Regions from separate parts of the Sphingobium sp. 22B genome, predicted to be linked through region 2. Evidence: riboswitches for the same ligand, from Rfam matches in the RefSeq annotation. Region 2 holds a riboswitch; the other holds the start of a gene.
The links. Region 2 has a riboswitch for cobalamin ahead of A0J57_RS03520 (HoxN/HupN/NixA family nickel/cobalt transporter). Riboswitches for the same ligand answer to the same signal wherever they lie in the genome.

Region 1: another riboswitch for cobalamin. It lies ahead of A0J57_RS21805 (TonB-dependent siderophore receptor); the one in region 2 lies ahead of A0J57_RS03520 (HoxN/HupN/NixA family nickel/cobalt transporter).

What each region holds. Positions count from the first base shown of each region.
Region 1 covers NZ_LTAB01000035.1:8,409-17,717, reverse strand. The annotation lists gene A0J57_RS21825 (nitrate reductase) at 1-572, shown strand, start outside; gene cobA (uroporphyrinogen-III C-methyltransferase) at 559-1,341, shown strand; gene A0J57_RS21815 (molybdenum cofactor guanylyltransferase) at 1,332-1,883, opposite strand; gene A0J57_RS21810 (threonine/serine dehydratase) at 1,883-2,866, opposite strand; cobalamin riboswitch at 2,952-3,167, shown strand; gene A0J57_RS21805 (TonB-dependent siderophore receptor) at 3,337-5,151, shown strand; gene A0J57_RS21800 (ABC transporter substrate-binding protein) at 5,159-6,019, opposite strand; gene A0J57_RS21795 (iron ABC transporter permease) at 6,115-7,110, shown strand; gene A0J57_RS21790 (ABC transporter ATP-binding protein) at 7,104-7,883, shown strand; gene A0J57_RS21785 (penicillin-binding protein activator) at 7,930-9,087, opposite strand; gene rsmI (16S rRNA (cytidine(1402)-2'-O)-methyltransferase) at 9,144-9,309, shown strand, end outside.
Region 2 covers NZ_LTAB01000002.1:116,464-125,772, reverse strand. The annotation lists gene cobO (cob(I)yrinic acid a,c-diamide adenosyltransferase) at 1-373, opposite strand, end outside; gene cobN (cobaltochelatase subunit CobN) at 370-4,149, opposite strand; gene cobW (cobalamin biosynthesis protein CobW) at 4,149-5,189, opposite strand; gene A0J57_RS03520 (HoxN/HupN/NixA family nickel/cobalt transporter) at 5,186-6,277, opposite strand; cobalamin riboswitch at 6,431-6,660, opposite strand; gene A0J57_RS03515 (LysR substrate-binding domain-containing protein) at 6,753-7,646, opposite strand; gene A0J57_RS03505 (efflux RND transporter permease subunit) at 8,042-9,309, shown strand, end outside.

The DNA of each region.
Region 1 (9,309 bases), on a different contig from region 2:
GCATCGGGAAGGTCGCGACCGAGTGGAGCGGTTTCCTCATCCTGCGCGATCGGGAAGGGATCGGGCAGCCGGTGAAGCTGCCCTGCCTCTGGTCCACCCGGATCGCCGTGCCGGGCGGCGCGCTCTACGAAATCGCCGGCAATGGCGACCCCGCCCGCCTCGACGTCTTTCTTCCGAAGGGCGACCGCGTCGAGGCGATGGACGCATCGCGCGGCACCCGCCGCATCGCGACCATCGGCGAAGGCAGGCTGAACGGCGTGCTGTTCGTGACGCGCAGCGGCCTGCTGCCCTCGCGCGACTGGCTGATCGGCCAGTTGCAGGCAGAGGGGGTGGGCGGCTCCGTCCTCGCGGCGCGGGGACCGGGCGCCGCTGGAGACAAGGGCGCGACCGTCTGCGTCTGCTTCGACATCGGCCTCAACCAGATCGTCGCCGCGATCCGCGAACGGCAACTGGTCGATGTGCCCGCCATCGGCAGGGCGCTGGGCGCGGGCACCAATTGCGGATCGTGCCGGCCCGCGCTCGCCAACATCCTTGCCCAAAACATGCAGGAGACGCTTCATGCAGCCGAATGATCTTATCGCCCCCGGACAGGTCTGGCTGGTCGGCGCGGGGCCGGGCGATCCGGACCTGCTCACCCGCAAGGCCGAAAGGCTGATCGCGGCGGCGGACGTCGTCTTCCACGACGCGCTGGTCGGGCCGGGCGTGATCGACCTCATCCCCCCAGGCGTCGAGCGGGTCAGCGTCGGCAAGCGTTCGGGCCGCCATTCGAAGGCGCAGGGCAGCATCAACGACCTGCTGCTCGCGGCCGCCAGGGCGGGCCGCCGCGTCGTCCGCCTCAAGGGCGGCGACCCCTCGGTCTTCGGCCGCTCGGCGGAGGAGATGGCCCATCTGGCGGAGGCGGGCGTTGCCGTGCGCATCTGCCCCGGCGTCACCACGGCCAGCGCGGCGGCGGCGAGCGGCCATGCCTCGCTCACCCTGCGCGGCGTGGCGCGGGGATTGACGCTGGTGACCGCGCATCTGAAGGCGGGCGAGCCGCTGCGGCTCGACTGGGAAGCGCTGGCCCGTCCGGACGGCACGCTCGGCATCTATATGGGCCGCGCGGCGGCGGGCGAGATCGGCCGCTGCCTGATCGCCGCCGGACGCGATCCCGAAACGCCGGTGATGGTGGCGGTCAACGTCTCCCTGCCCAATGAACGCCTGATCCGCGGCAAGCTGTCGGCGCTCGCCTTTCTGGTGCGGACGATCAGCGACGACGACCCGACCCTGCTGCTGATCGGGGAGGCGGTGGCCGGGACGCATGCGCCTGCCGACCTCGCCGCGCATGTTGGCCTTCACGCCTGACGACCGTCTCGACCCGGCCGGGTGAGTCTCTCCAGATCCTCCGGCCGGTTGATGTTGGGCAGCACGAACTCCGGCCGCTCCACGATCCGCGCGCCCACCCGCTCCAGCCAGCCACGGATCGACCGGTTATTCTCCTCCGCCAGATGCGCGTCCAACTCGCCAGCCAGGGAAGCAGGCCAGAAGCCGATCAGCTGCTGCCCCTTGAGGATGGCGGCTCCCTGTCCGATCAACGCCTCCGCCAGCCCGTCCGGATAGGCGGGCACGTCGCATCCGGTCGTCAGCACCGCGTCATAACCCTGCGCCCGCGCATGATGCAGCGCCGCGTTCAAGCCCCCCAGCGGCCCCATGTCCGCAGCCGGCCGATCCGCCAGCCCGATCATCCCCTCCACCTGCCGGCCGCAGACCGCCACGGTTTCGACCTGCCGCCCCAACGCCGCCACCGCATGCTCCAGCAGGCTGCGCCCATCCAGCATCGCCCGCGCCTTGTCGCTGCCGAACCGGCTGGACCGCCCGCCGGCCAGAACCGCCCCCATCAGCCGCATCATGCGCCGCCCGCGATGATCCGGGCATAGCTGTCGGGATCGACATTGCTGCCGGAGATCACCACGACGCTCGCCCCGTCGGCATCCGGAGCCAGCCCGGCCAGCATCGCCGCCAGCGACGCGGCCCCGCCCGGCTCCACCACCAGCTTGAGCGCCGAAAAGGCAAAGCGCATCGCGTCGCGCACCTGATCGTCGCTCACCGCAAGGCCGCCCGACAGATAGGCCCGGTTGATGGGAAAGGTCAGCGCCCCCGGCGCGGGAGACAGCAGGGCGTCGCAGATCGACCGCGCATCGGGCGATACGCTTTCCCGCACGCCGCTCGCCAGCGAGCGCGCCGTGTCGTCGAACGCTTCCGGCTCCACCGCCAGGATCGCGACGCCGGGCTGGCGCGCCTTCACGGCGGTCGCAATTCCCGACACCATGCCGCCGCCGCCGCAATTGACGAGGATCTGGCCGATCTCCGCCCCTGCTTCGGCGGCCTGTTCCATGATCTCCAGCCCGATCGTGCCCTGGCCGGCCATGATGAAGGGATCGTCGAAGGACGGCACCAGCACCGCGCCCCGTTCGTTCGCCAGCCTCGTGGCGATTTCCTCCCGGCTTTGGGTGAAGCGGTCATAGAGCACGACATCGGCGCCCAGCGCCCGCGTATTCGCCGTCTTGATCGCGGGCGCGTCGGCCGGCATCACGATCGTCGCCGCCATGCCCAGCAACCGCGCCGCAAGGGCAACGCCCTGCGCATGATTGCCCGAAGACCAGGCGACGACCCCCGCCTTCCGCTCCGCCGCGTCCAGGCGGGCCAGCCGGTTGTAGGCGCCGCGGAACTTGAACGATCCGCTGTGCTGCGCGCCTTCGAACTTCACCAGCACGCACCGGCCGCAGCGGGCGTTGAGCGCCGCATTTTCCAGCAGCGGCGTGCGGATGGCGGCAGGGGCGATGACCCGCGCCGCATCCTCGACATCGGCGGGGCTGATGGCGAACGGCATGTAATCTCCTTCCATGGCTGCCTCTTGGCATGGCCGCCGCTTTCCCTTATGGCGCGGGACGCGGGCGGGGCAATGCCTTCGCGCGCAAAAAGAAGATCGCGCCGGTGCCCCGAAGGGGGCTGAAAACGGGAATGCGGTGCGGACGGGAAACCGTCCTATTCCGCGGCTGTCCCTGCAACTGTAAGCGGTGAGCGCGATGCACTTCGGCCCAGGGGCCGGCCACTGGACGCAAGTCCGGGAAGGCGTGCATCGCCGCATTGACCCGCGAGCCAGGAGACCTGCCGGCGCATGGTCGCTCTTGCCTTGGTCCAGGGTATGGCCATGGCACGGTGTTCTCCGTCTGAGCGACGAAGCGGCGCAGGGCCGCATCGGTGCGGGGGGAGGGCGCGAGCGCCGGCCATTTCCCCCGTCCGGCCGCGCGAGCGGACGCCCTGAGCCATGTTGCACCGGCGCTCAGGGGGAATATAGACATGTTGAGGATTTCCATTTCCATCGCCGCCTTGCTCGCGGCGGCTCCCGCCCTGGCGGAGGATGAGATCATCGTCACCGCGCTGGGCATCGAACAGCCGCGCGACGAGGTCGGCCAGGCAGTCACCGTCATCGACGCCGACACCATCCGCACCCGCCAGAGCGTCAGCGTCGTCGACCTGCTGGCCACCACGCCGGGGGTGCGCTTCAACCGCAGCGGCAGCCTTGGCGGCGTGACCGGGGTTTCGTTGCGCGGGGCGGAAACGACGCAGACGCTGGTGCTGATCGACGGGGTCAAGGTCAACGACACCAGCGGCATCGGTGACATGTACGACTTCGGCAATCTGCTGACCGGCAATATCCGGCGAATCGAAATTTTGAGGGGGTCCAACTCCATCGCCTATGGCAGCCAGGCCATAGGCGGCGTCGTCAACATCATGACCGGCACGCCTGCCGCCGGTTTCGCGGGCAATGCCTCGGTCGATTACGGTTACAGCAATACGCTGAACGCCAAGGCGGATGTTTCGGGCGGCAGCGGCATCGCTTCGGGCGGCCTCGGCATCGCCTATTTCAACACCGACGGCATTTCCTCCGCCGCCAGCGGCACGGAAAAGGACGGGTATGAGAATATCGCCGCCAATGCCAAGCTCAAGCTGGCCTTTACCGATACGCTCAGCCTCGACCTGCGCGGCTATTATATCCATGCCGATCTGGATACCGACAACGGCGTGGTGGACAGCACCGCCGACAGCTCGAAATCCGATCAATATGTCGGCTATGCCGGTCTGAACCTGTCGCTGTTCGACGGCAGGCTCACCAACCGGGCGGCCGTGACCTGGTTCCGCATGGACCGCGACTATACATCCGCATTCGGCCCTTATGGCTATTCGGGCACCAATCTGCGCTTCGAATATGAGGGTGTTTATCAGCCGGTCGATCAGGCCAAGCTGGTCTTCGGCTATGAACATGAACGGCCCGACTACGACTTCTCCGGCTTCGGCTCGACCGAAAGCCACCGGGCCGATATGGACAGCGTCTATGCGCTGGCCATCGTGAAGCCGGTCGCCGGCCTGTCGCTGACCGCCGGCGCGCGGCATGACGATCACAGCCAGTTCGGCGGCGCGACCACCTTCGGCGCCAATGCGAACTACACGCCCAACGCCGGCGCGACCAATATCCGCATGAGCTATGGGGAGGGGTTCAAGGCCCCCTCGCTCTACCAGCTTTACGGCGCCGACGTCGGCAATGCGGGCCTGCGCCCGGAGCGGTCGAAAAGCTACGACATCGGCTTCGACCAAAGGCTGGACGGCGACCGGGCGATCCTCTCCGTCACGGCTTTCCGCCGCGACACCAAAGACCAGATCAACTATGATTATTCGATCGGTCTTTACGGCGGTTACAATAATCTCGACCGCACCCGCGCCAAGGGGGTGGAGGCGATGCTGGCCCTGAAGCCTGTCGATGCGCTGACCGTCACCGCCGCCTACAGCTATGTCGATGCGCGCGACCGCAATACCGACGCCCGGCTCCCGCGCCGCGCCGCCGATGCGGTCAGCGTTTCGGCGGACTATGTCTGGCCCTTCGGCCTGTCGACCGGCGCGACCGTAACGATGGTGGGCGACAGCTTCAACGATGCGACCAACGCGATCCGGCTGGACGGCTATGCCGTGACGGACGTGCGGGCATCCTTCCCGATCCGGGAAAATCTGGAGATCTACGGCCGCATCGACAATCTGACCGATGAGAAATACGCCACGGTCCATGGCTATGGCACCTACGGCCGGTCGGCCTTCGGCGGCGTGCGTGCGCGCTTCTGAAAATAGCCTAGTGGCGCGGCGCGGCGTTCACCCGCGCCGCGCCCTTGCGCTGCGCCGTGCCCTTGCGCGCAGCGCCGTCAAGCTGCGCTGCGATGCCCCGCGCCGCCTCGACATAGGCGGGGCCGCCGCACACCGTCCACGCCTGCGGCACGCGGATGCGCGGGATGGCGCGCAGTATGGGGTGGTGCAGCATTTCCGTCCCCTGATCGACCACCTTCTCGCTGCCGGTCTCCACGATCAGCCAGTCCGGACGGGCGGCGATCATCTCCTCCAGCGACAGTTGCGACAGCGCCGGCTTGCCCAGCCTGCGGGCCAGATTGATCAGGCCCACCCGCTGCATCAGGTCGTCGACCAGCGTGCCGGTGCCGGTCATATAGCCGCGCCGCTGATAATAGGCCGCAACCCCACGACGCTTCGGCGGGGGCAGGGCGGCCAGGTCGCGGTTCATCCGGGCGATCATCGCTTCGCCCCGTTCGGGATGGCCGACCGCCGCCGCCACCTGCCGGATCTGCGTCAGGATCATGGCATAGCTGTCCGCGCTCGCCAGCCGCAGGGTCCGCCACTGGCCCGGCGGCGCGCCGACGACGCTGCCGCCGGAAGGAAAGCCGATCAGCAGGTCGGGGCGGATCGCCAGCACTTCCTCCGCCGGGCGCTTGAGGGTGCGGAAGGCGCGGGCCCTGCCGACCGCCGCCGACAGTTCCGGGTCGTGCCCATAGGGGCTGAGCGCGGCGATCTGCGCCGGGTCCGCCAGAGCGAGCACATATTGGTCGGCGCAGGTGTTGAGCGACACGATGCGCCGGGGTTGGGCGGGCGCCGCGCCGGTCAGGGCCAGGGCGCAGAACGTTGTAAGGATCATTCTGCACCGCACGCTGCTGCTCCCGGATCGTGCCTCAACAAACCAACGTGCTCCCGCCTTCGCAGGAGCACGGCACGCTGTAGCAAGCAGGGAAGGACGCGCAAGCCATGAGCGCCCGGCACCATCCGCTGCTGATCCCCACGCTGACGGCGCTGGCGCTGCTGGCCGCCCTTGCTTCCCTCACTCTTGGCGCGGTTCCGCTCTCCCCGGCGCGCATCTTCGCCGTCCTCGGCGGCGGCGGCGATGACATCGCCCGCGCCATCCTTCTCGACCTGCGCCTGCCCCGCATGCTGCTTGGCCTGATCGTCGGCGCGATGCTCGGGCTGGCGGGCGCGGCGCTTCAGGGCTATCTGCGCAATCCGCTGGCCGAACCTTCGGTCCTGGGGGCATCCAACTGCGCCGCGCTGGGCGCGGTCGGCGCGCTCTATTTCGGGCTGGCGCAGGCGCATCCGCTGGCGCTTCCCGCGCTCGCCATCATGACCGGCCTGATCGGCATAGCCGCGCTGTTCCTGCTCGCGGGGCCCGCGGAAAGCCCGCTCACGCTGATCCTCGCCGGCATCGCCATCGCGACGCTGGCGGGGGCGGGGATCAGCCTGTCGCTGAACCTGTCGCCCAATCCCTTCGCCGCCATGGAGATCATGAGCTGGCTGATGGGCAGCCTGGAAAACCGCGCCTATGGCCATGTCTGGATCGCGCTGCCCTGCGTTGTCGTCGGCGCGGCGCTGCTGATCGCGGACGGACGGACGCTGGACGCGCTGACGTTGGGGGAGGATGGGGCGCAGGCGCTTGGCATCGACCTTCGCCGGGCGCGCATCCGCCTGATGCTGGGCGTCGCCATCGGCGTCGGCGGCGCGGTGGCGGTGTCCGGGGCGATCGGCTTCGTCGGCCTGATCGTGCCGCATCTGGTGCGGCCGCTGACCGACCGCTCCCCCTCCGCCATATTGCTGCCCTCCATGCTGGGCGGCGCGGCGCTGCTGACGCTGGCGGACATCGGCGTGCGGCTGATACCGACCGGCAGCGAACTCAAGCTGGGGGTGCTGACGGCGCTGCTGGGCGTTCCGGTGTTCCTGATGCATCTGATGCGGGAGAGGCGGCTATGGTGACGATCCGCGCACAGGGGCTTTCCGTCAGGCTGGGCCGCCATCCGGCGGTAAGCGGCGTCGATCTTGCGCTCGGGCCGGGCGAGCTGGTCGGCATCATCGGTCCCAATGGCGCAGGGAAGTCGACGCTGATCCGCGCCATGCTGGGCCTTGTGAAACGGGAAAACGGCTTCGTCCTGATCGACGGCGCCGATAGCGCGCGGCTCGGCCGGCAGCAGATCGCCCGGCGCATCGCCTATCTGCCGCAGGGACAGACGCTGCACTGGCCGCTGGCGGTGGAGCGGCTGGTGGCGCTGGGCCGCCTGCCGCATCTGGGGCCGCTGTCCCGCCTTTCCGTGGAGGATGAGGCGCTGATCGACGCCGCCCTGATGCGCGCCGACGCACTGCATCTGAAGGGCAGGGTGGCGACAGAATTGTCGGGGGGCGAGCGCGCCCGCGTGCTGCTGGCCCGGGCGCTGGCGGTCGGCGCGCCCGCGCTGATCGCGGACGAGCCCTTGGCCGCGCTCGATCCGGGGCATCAGATCGACGTCATGGACCTGCTCAGGGCAGAGGCGCGGGCGGGATCGCTGGTCGTCACCGTGCTGCACGACCTGGGCATGGCGGCGCGCTATTGCGACCGGCTGGTGCTGATGGATCGCGGCGCGCCGGTGGCCGACGGCGCGCCGCTGGACGTGCTGACGGCGGGGAATCTCGCCAAAGTGTACGGCATTTCGGCACGCATAGAAACGGACGGCGACTGGCCATTGATCCTGCCGACTGGGCGGACCGCGTCCTGACCGTCATCTGCCGCGTGCTCCCGCCGTTGCAGGAACACGCGGCACGCTATTCGGCAAAGGCGCGTGGCGCGGGCGCGACGACCGTGAAGGTGCCCGCGCCGATCTCCGATACTTCCAGCGCCCGTTCCGCAATGCCGTCCCGGCCGAAGCGGAACGCGCCGTCGATCCCGGCAAAGCCCCCCGCATCGCGCAGCCGCGCCGCCGGGAAGGTCGTCCCCGGCTTCCAGTCGCGCGCGATCCGCACGGTCAGCAGCACCGCGTCATAACCGAGCGCCGACAACCGGAACGGCGCATTGCCGTAGCGCGCCCGATATTTGGTCGCGAGCTGGCGGTAGAGGCCATCCGACACGCTGGCGAACCAGGCGCCGCGCAGCACCGGGCTGGACGCCAGGCCGCTGTCCGTATTCCACAATTCGGTGCCCAGCAGCCGCGCCGTCGCGCCGCCATTCTTCCGCACGATCGGCGCGACCTGCACCGCCACCCGGCCGCTGTCCGCGATCAGCAGCGCGTCATAGCTGGAGGACGCCTGCAATTTCCTGACCGCCGCCGTGATGGAGGCGGGGCTGCGGTCGAAGGTCTGCATCGACACCACGGTTCCGCCCGCACCCTCGACCGCGCGCAACAGGGCCGTGCCCGACCGCTCGCCATAGGTTCCCTTGGGCACCAGCGCGGCGAATTTGGACAGGCCCTTGCCCCTGGCGAATTCCACCACCCGTTCGATCGACTGGTTGGGGTTGTAGCCCATGATGTAGACGCCGTTCCCGGCGACGCTGGTGTCGTTGGAGAAGCTGATGACCGGCACATTGGCCCGCGCCGCGATGGGGCCGACGATCCGCGCATCCTCCGCCAGCAACGGCCCCAGGATCAGCTTGTTGCCGTCCGCCAGCGCCTTGTTCGCCGCCGCCGCCGCGCCGACCCCGGTGTCGTAGGTGGTGATGCGCACCTTGTCGGCCTTGGTGTCGAGCAGCGCCAGCGTGGTCGCATTGGCGATGGACTGGCCGACCCCGGCATTGGGACCGCTCATCGGCACCAGCAGCGCGACGCGATGGCGCAGCGTGTCGGTGGGCAGGCCTTCAGTGACGTCGGGGCCCGTCTGCACCGGCCCGCTGGGCTGCGCCGGACCGGGGCCCTTGGGCACGATCGACTGACAGGCGGCGACCAGCAAAGCCGTCGCGGCGAACAAAATCCGCCCGGCGCGTCGCATCGAAGCGAACAAGTCCGCTTGCCGGGGGGCATCCGTCTCTGTCATCTGGCATCCTTATGGAAACTGAACCGTCTAGGCTTGAACCGGGGCTTTACATCGTTGCGGGGCCGATCGGCAACCTTGCAGACCTAACCCCCCGCGCGGCCGAAGTCCTGCGTCTGGCCGATGTGATCGCCGTGGAAGATACACGGGTCAGCGCACGGCTGCTGCGCCATGCCGGGT
Region 2 (9,309 bases):
CCGGATCGGCGATCATGCGTTTCACCTCATCCCATGCTTCGCGTGCAAGGGCAATGTCCCGCGTCCGGTCCTGCGTGTTCCAGGTGAAGCCTTCGCCCATCGGCTTGAATTCGACATTGTCGGGGAACGCATCGAACACCCGTTTTTCTCCGGTGGTCATCGCGCCCTTCACGAACTGCACGACGCCCACCTTCCTGCCATGGCCGATGGCGCGGACCACCATGCCGAGCGCGGCGGTCGTCTTGCCCTTGCCCTTGCCGGTGTGGACGATCAGCAGGCCCTTTTCCTGCGTCTTGGTCGCCATGATCCTGTCATGAGCGGCCTGTTTCTTCTTCATCTTTTCGGCATGCTGTTCGGGCGTGCGTTCGATCATTGCGGGGCATCCTTGAGTTGGGAGAGAAGCATGGCGGCGCTGTTCGACCGGGGTTTCCAAAGGGCGCGGTCCAGCGCTTCGTGAAGGCGGGCGGCGGTCTCCCGCAGGGCTGCCGGATTGGCCTCCGCCATGAAGGCGCGGACCGCCTCATCCTCGATGAAAGCGGCGTGGACGGCGTCGAAATGATGATCCTTCACCGCATGGGTCGTGGCGGCGAAAGCGAAGAGATAGTCGACGGAGGCCGCGATCTCGAACGCGCCCTTGTAGCCGTGGCGCATCATGCCCGCGATCCATTTGGGGTTGGTGACGCGGGCGCGGACGATGCGGCCGATCTCGTCCTCCAGCGTGCGGATGACCGGACGTTCGGGACGGCTGTGGTCGTTATGATAGCTGAGCGGCCTCCTGCCGGAGAGATGCTCGACCGCGGCGGCGATGCCGCCTTCGAACTGGTAGTAATCGTCGCTGTCGAGCAGGTCGTGCTCGCGATTGTCCTGATTCTGGATCAGCGCGTCGGCTTCGGTCAGGCGCTGCGCGAAGAGGCCGCGTTCGCTGTCGCCTTCCACCCCGCCGCCATAGGCATAGCTGCCCCAGTCGAGATAGACATTGGCAAGGTCCGACCGGTCGTGCCAGATCTTCTCGTCGATCATCGCCTGGAGGCCGGCGCCATAGGCGCCCGGTTTCGAACCGAAGACGCGGCTTCCCGCGCGGCGCCGCGCGGCCTTTTCCGGCGTGCCCTGCGCGATCAGCGCGGCGGTTTCGATGCGGTGGCGGGCGGCGGCCGGATTGTCCTCGTCCGGCTCGTCCAGCGCCATGACGGCGCGGGCGGCGCTGTCGATCAGGTCGATCTGTTCCGGGAAGGCGTCGCGGAAGAAGCCGGACACGCGGAAGGTGACGTCGACGCGGGGGCGGTTCAGTTCCGCGATCTTCATGACTTCGAAACCGATGACCCGGCCCGAAGCCCAGTCCCAGCGGGGCCGGACGCCCATCAGGGCCAGCGCCTGCGCTATGTCGTCGCCGCCGGTCCGCATATTGGCGGTGCCCCAGGCGGAAAGGGCGATGGCGCGGGGATAGTCGCCCTCGCGCTGGAGATAGTCCTGCACGATGAGATCGGCGGAGCGCTGCCCGAGATTCCATGCCGCCACCGTGGGCACGGCCCTGGTGTCGACCGAATAGAAATTGCGCCCGGTGGGGAGGACGTCGGGGCGACCCCTGGTGGGCGCTCCGGAAGGGCCCGGGGCGACGAAATCGCCGTTGAGGGCTTTGAGGAGTGCGGCTTTTTCGGCCTCTCCGCAGCCGTCGACGCGTGGGGCGAGATCGGTTTCGATAGCCTTGAGAACCGCAGCGCTCCGTGGACCGGGAGCGCCTTTCCGGCAACTGCCGTCATCCCCGCCCGCGCGGGAATGACGATGTTCCAGCTCATCGAGCAGGCGGATGGCGTGAAGTTCCAGCCGTTCCACCGTGTCGCCCGTGCTGCGCCAAGGTGCTCCTGTCAGGCTTTGCAGCGCTTCCGGCCGGGGTCCGGCCCAGGGCGCGCCCATCGTGCAGTCGAGCGGGTCGAAATCCAGCCCCAGATCATCCGCCAGCGCACGGAGCAGGGACTGCTGGCCGGCATCGTCCATACCCCTTGGGCAGCGGGCAAGGGAAATGAGCAGGTCGCGGCGAAGGGAACCCTTCGGGCTTTGCGTGAAGACGTGCAGCCCGTCGCGTATCTGCATTTCCTTGAGTTCGCACAGATAGTTGTCGATCGCTGCTAAAGCCTCGTCTCCGCTTCCCTGCGCGCCTGAATCCTTGTCCAGCCCTTGCGAGGCGGCGAGGGCCAGAATGTCCTTGCGCAGCGTTTCCAGCCGGCGTGGGTCCATGCCGGCGGCGAGATAATATTCGTCGACCAGAGCCTCCAGCTCCTTGAGCGGGCCGTAGCTCTCGGCGCGGGTCAATGGCGGCGTCAGATGGTCGACGATGCAGGCGCCGATGCGGCGCTTGGCCTGGGTGCCTTCGCCGGGATCGTTGACGATGAACGGATAGATTTGCGGGATCGGCCCGGCGCAGATTTCCGGAAAGCAGTTTTCGGACAGCGCGATCGCCTTGCCCGGCAGCCATTCGAGATTGCCGTGCTTGCCGACATGGACGACGGCATGGGCGCCGAAATCGCCGGCCAGCCAGATATGGAAGGCGAGATAGGCATGGGGCGGGGGCAGCGCCGGGTCGTGATAGCTGCTCTTGGGATCGACATGATAACCGCGCGACGGCTGCACGGCGACCGCGATCCGGCCGAAGCGGTGCACCGGCAGATGGAAGGCGCCATCGCGGAAGAAAGGATCGGTTTCGGGCGCGCCCCAACGGCACCGGACGGCTTCGCGGACCGTCTGGGGCAGCGTGGCGAAGGCTGCGTCGTAGGCCTGGAGCGAGAGGGTGATTTCACCCGGACGGTCCGGCGCGGCATTGGTGATGCCACCTGTCATGCGCTGCATCAGCGCGGCGCCGTCGGTGGGCGCATCATCCGTTCCGTAGCCTGCTTCCGCCAGGGCCTTCAGAATGGCGGCGGCACTGGCGGGCGTATCGAGGCCGACGCCATTGCCGATGCGGCCATCCCTGTTGGGATAGTTGGCGAGGATGAGCGCGACCTGACGTTCCTCCACTCGCGTTCTACGAAGTTTAGCCCAATTTGCAGTAAGTTGGGATACGAAGCTGACACGATCTTCCAGTATCTGGGGCACGACGATGCTGCATTCCGTGCGGGCATCGAACCGTGCCGCGGCCTTGAAGGCGACCGCGCGGGTGAAGAGGCGGCCGTCCAACTCCGGCAGCGCGACATGCATGGCGAGGTCGCGGGGGCCAAGCCCGCGGGCACTCGACTCCCAGGCGCTCTGTTCGGCGCTGGCGAAGATCGTCTGGAGGATCGCGCAATCCGCCTGTTCGAGGATGGAGGGCGTGCGCGGCTCGCCCGGCGCGCTGGCGGCAAAGGCGGTGGCGTTGAGGATGACGTCCGGCGGCGCCTCCGCCATCAGCCCTTGCAGGAAGTCCCGGGCGAAAGGTTCGCGCAAGGCGCGCACATGGACGGGAAGGACGTTGAGGCCCGCCGTCTCCAATCCCGCGACCATGCGGTCCACGGCTTCCAGCGTGCCCGCGATCAGCAGCGCGCGGTAGAAGAGGAAGAGGGCCGTCGGCTGCCCTGCCTTCCATCCGCTCCTGACCTGATCCAGCGTGGGTCGATCGACGCCGGGCAAATAGAGGCCGGCGTCGGCCACCGGAACGGGCGCATCGGGAACGCCCGCGTCGAAGCCGGCAAGGCGGGCGGCGTTGCGCAGGAAGGCGATGGCGTTGGCAATGCCGCCCTGCCGCAGATAGTCGCGCAGGAGATCGCAGCTCTCCGCCGCGACGGTCGATGCGGCGCGCAACGCGGGGTCATCTTCTCGCCCATCGGCAATCGCCGCAAAGGCTATGCCCTTTTTCCGGGCGATATTTGCAATCTCATCAATGCCATAGGGCCAATAGCTCTTGCCGCCCAGCAGGATGACGCAGACGAATTTGGCGTGGGCGACGACCTTTTCGACATACAGATCGACGGAATAGGGGTGCTTGAGCTGGAGGAGATTGGCCAGCCGGATTTCGGGCGCCGCCCTGCCCAGTTCCTGCCCCAGAACATGGGCCGCGCTCGCGAAACAGGCAAGTTCGCTGTCCGCCACGGTCAGCAGCACGATGTCGCCCGACGACTGGCCGAGGTCGATGGCTTCGTCGCCGTTGGAGACGGTGCCGGGCGTGGCGGTCAGCAGATGCATCAGGCAGAGGCCATCTGCGCGCCGAGCGCGGCCTCTATGGCGGCGCGGTCCATGCCGCTCTGGCCGATCACCACCAGACGGGAGTGGCGCGGTTCGTCGGCCTGCCAGTGCCGGTCATAATGATGCTGGATGCGGGGGCCGACGGCTTGCAGCACGAGGCGGGCGGGGCGCCCTTCTATGGCGAGGAAGCCCTTCACCCGCAGGATGTCATGCACGGCGATGCTCTCCGCCAGCGCCGCCAACAGCGGCTCCGGACCGGAAAGTTCGCCCAGGTCGACGATGAAGCTCTCGAAATCGTCATGGTCGTGATCCTCCCCATCGTCATGGTGCGAGGGACGGGCATCGATCCCGTCCTCCACCCCGGCGCCAAGGCCGAGCAATATGGCCGGATCGATCTCTCCCCTCGCCGTGCGGAGGATGCGGACGCCGGGGCGGATTTCCTGGGCCAGTTCCCGCTCCAGCACGGCCAGCCGGTCCACGGCGACCAGATCGGTCTTGTTGAGCAGGACAAGGTCGGCGCAGGCAAGCTGGTCCTCGAACAGTTCCTCGATGGGGCTGTCATGATCCAGCGTCGGGTCGGCCGCGCGGGCGGCGGCGAGCGCCGCCTCGTCATGGGCGAAGCGACCCGCCGCCAGCGCGTCGGCGTCGATCAGGGCGATCACTCCGTCGACCGTGGCGCGCGTGCGGATGTCGGGCCATTGGAAGGCCTTCACCAGCGGCTTGGGCAGGGCAAGGCCGCTGGTCTCGATGATGATGTGATCGGGCGGGGTGGGCCGGTCGAGCAGCTTTTGCATGGTCGGCAGGAAATCGTCGGCCACGGTGCAGCAGATGCAGCCATTGGCCAGTTCGATGATGTCCTCGTCCGGGCAGGCTTCGTCGCCGCAGCCCCGCACCAGCGCGCCGTCGACGCCCACGTCCCCGAATTCGTTGATGATGAGGGCGAGGCGGCAGCCGCCCGCATGTTCGATGAGGTGACGGATCAGCGTGGTCTTGCCGGCGCCGAGAAAGCCGGTGATGACGGTGGCGGGAACCTTTTTCATGCGGGATTTCCTTGCGGTTGGTGGCTGGGGATGGGAGCGACTTCGATCTCGTCGAAGCCTTTCCAGCGATAGATGGCCCAGCTCAGCAGCCAGCAGGCGGCGAACAGGCCGATGATGATGAAGCCGAGGCTGTTGAAATGCTCGCCAAGGTCGGCGGCAAGGGTCCAGACGCCGCCGCTGAGGCCGAGCTTGTCGCCCAGCAGGGCCGCTGCCTCGATCCCGCCGATGAGCAGCGCGACCAGCGCCGACACCAGCGTGATGGTGATATTGTAATAGAGCTTGCGGATCGGCTTCACGAACGCCCACTGATAGGCGCCCATCATCAGGGCACCGTCCGCCGTGTCGATCAGCGCCATGCCCGCCGCGAAGAGCAGGGGAAAGATGAGGACGGTCGCAACCGAAAGGCCGCTGGCGGCCTGACCGGCGGACAGGCCCAGAATGGCGACTTCGGTTGCGGTATCGAAGCCCAGGCCGAAGAGGAAGCCGAGCGGAGCCATGTGCCAGCTTCGCGTCACCAGCCGGAAAAGCGGGCGGAAGAGGCGTGCGAGCAAACCCCGGTTGCCGAGCAATATGTCCATATCTTCATCGACATAGGCTCCACCCTTTCGAACATGGTTGAACGTCCTGAGAACTGATCGGAGGATGATCAGGTTCATCGCCGCGATGGCGAAGAGGAAGGTCGCCGACACCATTGTCGCGATGGTGCCGCCGATGGCTCCCGCCGCTTCCACCCGGCTCAGCGCATTGGCGGCGACAGCGATGGCGACGGCGGCGATCAGGACGATGCCGCTATGGCCGATGGCGAACCAGAAGCCGACGGTCAGGGGCCGCTGGCCGTCCTGCATCAGCTTGCGGGTCACATTGTCGATGGCGGCGATATGATCGGCATCCACGGCATGGCGGAGGCCCAGGCTCCAGGCCAGCAACGCCGTGCCCAGCATGACCGGATCGCCCGCGAAGATCGTGAAGGCCGCGATCCAGGCCGTCAGATTGGCGGCGATGAGCCCGGCGAACATGCCGGTCGCGCGGCGGCGAAGACGGCTGGCCGGCGCCCCGGGCGATTCCGGCTCATGGGTCGATATGCTCATAGGGTCGATACCCCGTCTGCGTCTGCGAAACCGGACGGGAGCCGCCTTCATGCCGGACGGACGCTCTTGCGCCCGGCATGCCGACAGCAGCTCCCGCTGCGTGAAGCGTCGCTCAGACGGAGGACCGTGCCGTGGCCATCCCCTGGACCAAGGCAAGAGCGACCAGACGCAGGCAGGTTTCCTGGCTCGCGGGTCATAGCTTGGCGCATGGCCTTCCCAGGCCTCGCATGATTTAGCGTCCGGCCCAGTGGCTGATCCTCCGGCGCTTCCGGGGGATCGCTATGCGTCTCGCTCGCCGCTTACAGTTGCAGGGACAGCCGCGGATTCATCACCGCATTCCCTATTAAGCCCCTTGGGAGGGCACCGGCGCGATCATGAAGGTCGGTCGAAACCACCCTTCGGCGGCCATGCATAGAGGCTGGAAAGGGGAATGGGAAGAGGAGGCTTGAGCAGAAGATGTTTCGTGAATTAACTCCTACAAATGACGTTCTTCCAGCAGGGTCTTCAGAAAGGCCCGGCCGGTCGGTGACAGATCCTCATGATGGATCAGCCAGAGCGCGCTCATGACCGGCACGTCGAACGGGCGGTTGATCACATTGTCGACATGCAGCCGCGCCATCGACCCGGCGATCACCGTGGGGCCGAAGCCGGCCGCGACAAGGCCCAGCAGGGTCGCGAGGCTGCGGGCTTCATGCGAGATTTTCGGGACGAACCCTGCTTCCGCGCACAGGGCCTGGAAATGCTCCGTGAACCCCGTCCCATTGGGCGCGCCATAGAGCACCAGCGGCTCGTCGGAGAGGTCAGCGATGCGCGGCGGGGCAGGGCGCAGCGCCAGCGGATGATCGGCGCGCAGGGCCAGCACCATCTCTTCCTTGAGCAGGCATCGGGACAGCATGCCTTCGGGCAGCGCCGGCGCCTCGAAATTACGCACGATGCCAAGGTCGAGCTGACGGCTCGCCACACTCTCCACCTGCTCGTCGCGCCCTTGTTCGCGCAGGATCAGTTCGACATCGGGATAGGTCTGGCGGAAGCGGTAGAGCGCCCGCGCCACCGGAGGCACGAAGGGGCCGGAAGTGGTGAAGCCCAGCCCCAGCCGCCCGATCTCCGCCCTTTGGGCCATGCGCGCGATCTGTGCGGCGCGGTCCGCCTGGGCAAGGGTCCGGCGCGCTTCAGGCTCGAACAGCCGGCCCGCCTCCGTCAGTCGCACCCTGCGGCTGGTGCGGTCGAACAGGCGGACGCCCAGTTCCTCCTCCAGAGCACGGATCTGCTGGCTGAGCGGCGGCTGCGATATGCCGAGGCGCAGCGCGGCGCGGCCGAAATGCATCTCCTCAGCGACGCACAGAAAATAGCGGAGATGGCGAAGGTCCATGGATCATGTCGCTCAACATATCGATCATGCCATATTATATATTAGACGCAGAATGTCCAAGGGCGCATGGGCGGCTTCGAATGTGGCGGCGTCTCCCGGCTGGCCGGCGGAGATGCGCGGGCTATGCCCCCTCATTGCCGCAGCACTCCGCCATGGCCGGGGATGCCGTCGCATTCTAGGATGTGTAGAAATTCGCCTCGCCCCGAACGAAGCCCCCACGCGTCCTGGAGCATTTCCGCGCTGGCCGCCTTTCTGGCGACGGCCGGAAATGCGGCAAACGATATGCGCATTTCCTGGCGCGCTTCGTCTCTGGTATCAGGCGGCGAAAATATCTGGAGAGGTTGTATCGTCATGTGCGGCGGGGATCATCCGGCGGCGCATCCGTGGAGTCGTGAATGATCGGTATCGTCAAGGTTGCCCTGCATCGTCCGCTCACCTTCATCGTGATGGCGATCCTGATCGCGATCGCGGGGGTGCTGGCGGCGGCGCGAACGCCGGTCGACATCTTTCCCAATATCCGCATTCCCGTGGTAGCGGTCGCCTGGCAATATGCGGGCCTGTCGCCGGAGGACATGGCCAACCGCATCGTCAATCCCTATGAGCGCGTGCTGACCACCACGGTCAACGACATCGAACATATCGAGAGCCAGTCGCTTCAGGGCATCGGCATCATCAAAATCTATTTCCAGCCGGGCGCCGACATCCGCACCGCGACCGCGCAGGTGACGTCGGTGTCGCAGACCGTGTTGCGCCAGATGCCGCCGGGGATCACGCCGCCGCTTGTCCTGAATTACAGCGCGTCGACCGTGCCGATCCTCCAGCTCGCCCTGTCGGGCAAGGGGCTGTCGGAACAGCAGCTGTTCGACATGGGGATGAACCAGGTCCGCCCGCCGCTGATCACGGTCCCCGGCCTTGCCATGCCTTTCCCCTCGGGCGGCAAGCAGCGGCAGGTGCAGATCGACCTCAATCCGCTGGCGCTTCAGTCCAAGGGGCTGTCGGCGCAGGATGTGGGTGCGGCGATCGCCGCGCAGAACCAGATCAATCCGGCCGGTTTCGTCAAGATCGGGGAAACCCAGTACAGCGTGAAGCTGAACAATGCGCCTTCCTCCATAGAGGCGCTGAACGACTTGCCCGTCAAGGTGGTCAACGGCGCGACCATCACGATGCGCGATGTCGCGCATGTCCGCGACGGCAGCGGGCCGCAGCAGAATATCGTGCATGTCGAGGGCAGCCGGTCCGTGCTGCTGACCATCCTCAAGAACGGCGCCACCTCCACCCTGGCGATCGTGGACGGCGTCAAGGAAAAGCTGCCCCAGATCGCGGCGGGCCTGCCGGACAGCCTGAAGATATTGCCCATCGGCGACCAGTCGCTGTTCGTGAAGGCGGCGGTGGAAGGCGTCATTCACGAAGGCGCCATCGCGGCGGCGCTGACGTCCCTGATGATCCTGCTGTTCCTGGGCTCCTGGCGCTCGACGGTGATCATCGCGCTGTCGATCCCGCTTGCGATCCTGGCGGCGGTCGCGGCGCTTGCAGCCTTCGGCCAGACGCTGAACGTCATGACGCTGGGCGGGCTGGCGCTGGCGGTCGGCATATTGGTCGACGACGCCACCGTGACCATAGAGAATATCAACTGGCATCTGGAGCAGGGCAAGGGCGTGATCGA